DNA from 2 places in the Herbaspirillum sp. WKF16 genome. Region 1 is predicted to be linked to the other one. Evidence: riboswitches for the same ligand, from Rfam matches in the RefSeq annotation. Region 1 holds a riboswitch; the other holds the start of a gene.
The links. Region 1 has a riboswitch for manganese ahead of Herbaro_RS18495 (TMEM165/GDT1 family protein). Riboswitches for the same ligand answer to the same signal wherever they lie in the genome.

Region 1 (2,383 bases):
CTTCCTCGGCTACATCCAGGGCAGCAAGCCGTTCTTCTATCGCCAGTCGACCCGCAAGAACACGGCTGACACCCCGTTCGACGTCTCGAACCTGGACAAGCTGCCGCAAGTCGACATCGTCTACGGCTACGCCAACATGAACCCGATCGCGCTCAACGCCTTCGTGGCCGCCGGCGCGCAGGGCATCATCCACGCCGGCGTGGGTGACGGCAGCCTGAACAACACGGTGGTGCCGTCGCTGACCGAAGCGCGCAAGAAGGGCGTCGTGATCGTGCGCGCCAGCCGCGTCGGCCAGGGCATCGTGGCGCGCAACGGCGAGGCCGACGACGACAAGCTGGACTTCGTCGTCTCCGACACGCTCAACGCGCAAAAGGCCCGCATCCTGCTGATGCTGGCGCTGACCAAAACCACTGACACCAAGGAAATCCAGAAGATGTTCTGGGAGTACTGATCGCGGCGCGGCGCCGATGCGCGCCGCCCGCTGTCGTGAAGAATGAAAAAGCCCGCTGCGCGCAGCGGGCTTTTCTTTGCCTGGCGCCGGCCTCAGAAGCCCAGCGATGCTCCCGCGCCCAGCAGCGTGGCCACGCCGATGATGGCGAAGATGGCGGCGGCGATGGCGTGCACCACGCGCACCGGGATCCGGCCGGCGATCTTGTCGCCCAGCAGGACTGCCGGCACATTGGCGATCATCATGCCCAGCGTGGTGCCGGCCACCACCGGCACGAAGGCGTGGTATTGCGCGGCCAGCGCCACGGTGGCGACCTGGGTCTTGTCACCCATCTCGGCCATGAAGAAGGTCAGCAGCGTGGTGCCGAACACGCCGAAACGGCCGAACCTGGCTTCGCTCTCGTCGAACTTGTCGGGAATCAACGTCCACCCCGCCATGGCGATGAAGGACACGCCCAGCACCCAGCGCAGGATTTCCGGCGACAGCAGCGAAGTGATCCAGGCGCCCAGCGCGCCGGCGAAGGCGTGGTTGGCGATGGTGGCGACCAGCACGCCGAGGATGATGGGAACGGGCTTGCGGAATTTGGCTGCCAGGATGAAGGCCAGCAGCTGGGTTTTGTCGCCGATCTCGGCGAGTGCGACGATGCCTGTGGAAACAAGGAATGCATCCAATTGGGTTTCTCTCTCCATGGCCGGACTGCGGACGAATGACCACGCGCGCTCTCCGGCCATTCAAGAGGCAGCATGGTCAAAGGTCTTGTCAAGCGAGGAACCCTTCGCAGGATTCCAGGAACCGCCGGCGCCATGATCCGTGGATCAAGCATGTTGACGCAGGCCCCTCCTCAGGGTGGAAGGCGACTACTCCCCAATGACGGGGCGAATTGTACCGGCTTCGTCCGCGCGAGTCCACGCGCGGCATGCCGTTGCCGCAATGGCATCGCCGCCGGCGCGCGAGGAACCATCGCCGGCCGCCGCGACTCTGTAGTAAGCGCGGCAGCACGTCGCCGCCGCCATCCTAGCCGCCCCGCGCCGCCCGCCTCCACGTTCATCGCACCCGACGCCCATGACCAACCGACGCCGCTTCCTCGTTTCCGCCTCCACCGCTGCCGCCCTCGCCGCCCTGGGTGTGCCGCCGCAAGCGCTGGCCGCCGGCCGCGTGAAGATGGGAGCGGCCGAACGCTTCTCCTTCAATGACTTGGTCGCCCGCGCGCGCGACATGGCCAGGACGCCTTACAACCCGCAAAGCAAGGCGCCGCGCGAGATCCTCGAACAGATCGACTACGAGGCGCATGGCAAGATCCGCTTCGATACCGGCTATGCGCCCTTCGCCGACGGCCCCGGCCAGTTCCCGCTGACCTTTTTCCACCTCGGCAAATTCTTCCCGAAACCGGTGCGCATGTTCCTGCTGGACGGCGCCGGCGGCAGCGCGTCGCCCACGCACGCGCGCGAGATCCTCTACGACGACCACTACTTCGAGATGCCCGCCGACAGCCCCGCGCACAAGCTGCCGCCGGGCAGCGGCTTTGCCGGTTTCCGCTTCCAGGAAAGCCGGCTGGCCGACCAGGCGAAAAAGGACTGGCGCAAGAACGACTGGGTGGCCTTTCTCGGCGCCTCCTATTTCCGCGCCATCGGCGACCTGTACCAGTACGGCCTGTCGGCGCGCGGCATCGCCATCGACGTCGCCGAGCCCGATCGCAAGGAAGAATTCCCCGACTTCACGCAGTTCTTCTTCGAACCCTCCGCGCCCGGCAGCGACACGGTGACCGTGTACGCCCTGCTGGAAGGCCCCAGCGTCACCGGCGCCTACAAATTCGTCATGTCCCGCAACGAAGGCGTGACGATGGAAATCGACAAGGCGCTGTTCCTGCGCCGCGATGTCGCGCGCCTGGGCCTGGCGCCGGCCACGTCCATGTACTGGTTCTCCGAAACGGTGAAA
Region 2 (2,383 bases), 1.4 Mb from region 1:
ATCGGGCGCGGCCCGACCGGTACAGTTGCGCCGCGGCGGGCTCAGGCCGCCGCCAGCATCTGGGCCCGGCGCGCGACGATCCTGCGCACCTGGCGCTCCAGCGTGTCGGCGTTGAAGGGCTTGACGATGTAGCCGTCGGCGCCGCATTGCGCGGCGTGCAGGATGTTGTCCTTGTGGGTCTCGGCGGTGACCATCAGCACCGGCAGGTGGGCCAGGTCGGGATGGCTGCGTATCTTGCGCAGCAGCGCGATGCCGTCCATGAGCGGCATGTTCCAGTCGGTCAGCACGAAGTCCACCGAGCTGGCCCCGGACTCCAGGATTTTCCAGGCCGTGCTGCCGTCGTCGGCCTCGGTCTGGCGCGGGTAGCCGAGGTCCTTGAGCAGGGCGCCGACGATGCGGCGCATCGGCGCGAAGTCGTCGACGATCATGAAGTGGAGGTCGGAGGCGGCCATGCTGGCGTCCTTTCTTGCGGGTGTCGTGGGCGCCGCGCGGGGCCGCGGCAATGCGATGAAGAGTAGCAAGCGCGCCGGCGCTGAAAAATCATACGTTGGTATGACGCACCCACACTTGCGGATTGCCCGGATGCAAGGACTGGCGCGCAACAGCACGCGCCGGGCCGGCGCTTATCGGGTAGAATGCGACCTTCTCTTTGGGGAGTAGCCAGCTTCCGGGTCATCCGGAAGAGCCCGCGTCAACATTCTCGGCAGCAGCCGTGGCGCGGGTAGCCAACTTGGTAGGCGAGACCATAGACGTATCCGCGCCCTTGGTCGGGCGTGCGGACACGTCCATGGACATCGCCCGACCGAGGAACCCCGTCTCATGAATTTCCCCGCACTCGTCCTGCTCGCCTTCGCGATGTCTACCGACGCCTTCGCCGCCGCCATCGGCAAGGGCGCAGCGATGCACAAGCCGCGTTTCCTGCAAGCCTTGCGCATCGGCCTGCTGTTCGGCGTGATCGAAGCCATCACCCCGCTGATCGGCTGGTTCGCCGGTTCGGTCGCCACCAAGTGGGTGGCCCAATGGGATCACTGGATCGCCTTCGTGCTGCTGCTGGTGCTGGGTGCGCGCATGATCCGCGAAGGCCTGGGCGGCGCCGATGAAGAAGCCGCGCCCGAGCCGCAGAAGCAATCGGTGCTGATGCTGGCGCTGACCGCGGTGGCCACCAGCATCGACGCCATGGCGGTGGGCGTGGGCCTGGCCTTCGTCGACGTCAGCATCCTCGAGGCCTCGCTGCTGATCGGCCTGGCCACCACCCTCATGGTGACCATCGGCGTGCTGGTGGGACGCATGCTGGGCGGCATCGTCGGCAAGCGCGCCGAGATCATCGGCGGGGTCGTGCTGATCGGCGTGGGCGCGGCCATCCTCTACGAACACATCGGCGCCTGAGGCAAACGCATCGCCTGTCATCGGCCCGCGCTCGCGCGGGCTTTTTCATGCCCGGCGCGGAATCGCCGCAACGGCGCAACGCCGTGCGTTGCGCCGTCGGCCCCATCGCGGGTAACATACGCGCGTTTTGGTGCTCGCGGCCGACTCTTCAATCCCGGCCGCAGTTAAACGGGAAACACGCGCCGGCGTCATCGGCGGTCAACGTGTGCTGCCCCCGCAACGGTAAGACAGGCGCCGCATCCATCGATGCGGCAGGTCGCTTCCAAAGTCCACTGTGCAGCCTGGCTGCATGGGAAGGCGTGGCGATCGGTCCTGTCAGCCCGGATACCGGCCAGGACGGATGGACGCAGGCGACCGGGGTGTGTCGCGACTGCCTGGCGAAATCGATCAGTTTCCGAACAAGATGAACAGCGTGCCTGACGGCGCGGGGCTTTTTGCGGCCTCGCGTTGCGTCATGCGCGCGCATGCGCTTGCGCGCCGATCGCTTGCTTCTTCGCCCTGGCTGTCGCACCGGCTACCGTTGCCTGTTTCCCTTGATCGCAGCGCGCGGGGAGGCGCGCTCCACAAGAAACGGCCGTCCCGGCACGACCGGCGGCCACCAACAGGAAGCGGCAATGAAGAAGCACACCGGCAAGGCGCCCGCGGGCGCGCACATCCATTCATCCAGGGGCCTGCTGCGCAAGCGCCTGGCCATCGCGCTGGCCGGGGCCTGCTCGGCCATGGGCGGCGCCCAGGCCTGGGCGCAGGCCGGCGACGCCGACGCGCTGCCCGAGATCGTGGTCTCGACCCGCAACGAGAGCGATCTCAAGAAGGCCGGCACGGCCGGCGGCCGGCTTGAACTCACGCCCCTGGAAACCCCGGCCAGCGTGACGGTGATCTCCGGCGACACCATCCGCGAGCGCGGCTACCAGAGCCTGCTGGATGCGCAGACGCGCGCCCCCGGCATCACTTCGGTGCCGTTCTCCGGCAATGGCAACAACTCGTTGTCGGCGCGCGG

Region 2: another riboswitch for manganese. It lies ahead of mntP (manganese efflux pump MntP); the one in region 1 lies ahead of Herbaro_RS18495 (TMEM165/GDT1 family protein).

The regions. Positions count from the first base shown of each region.
Region 1 covers NZ_CP118632.1:4,098,149-4,100,531, forward strand. Annotated here, with positions in the region: gene Herbaro_RS18490 (type II asparaginase) at 1-451, shown strand, start outside; gene Herbaro_RS18495 (TMEM165/GDT1 family protein) at 544-1,119, opposite strand; yybP-ykoY riboswitch at 1,229-1,326, opposite strand; gene Herbaro_RS18500 (OpgD/OpgG family glucan biosynthesis protein) at 1,511-2,383, shown strand, end outside.
Region 2 covers NZ_CP118632.1:541,335-543,717, forward strand. Annotated here, with positions in the region: gene Herbaro_RS02415 (response regulator) at 42-452, opposite strand; yybP-ykoY riboswitch at 640-807, shown strand; gene mntP (manganese efflux pump MntP) at 820-1,386, shown strand; cobalamin riboswitch at 1,498-1,736, shown strand; gene Herbaro_RS02425 (TonB-dependent receptor) at 2,001-2,383, shown strand, end outside.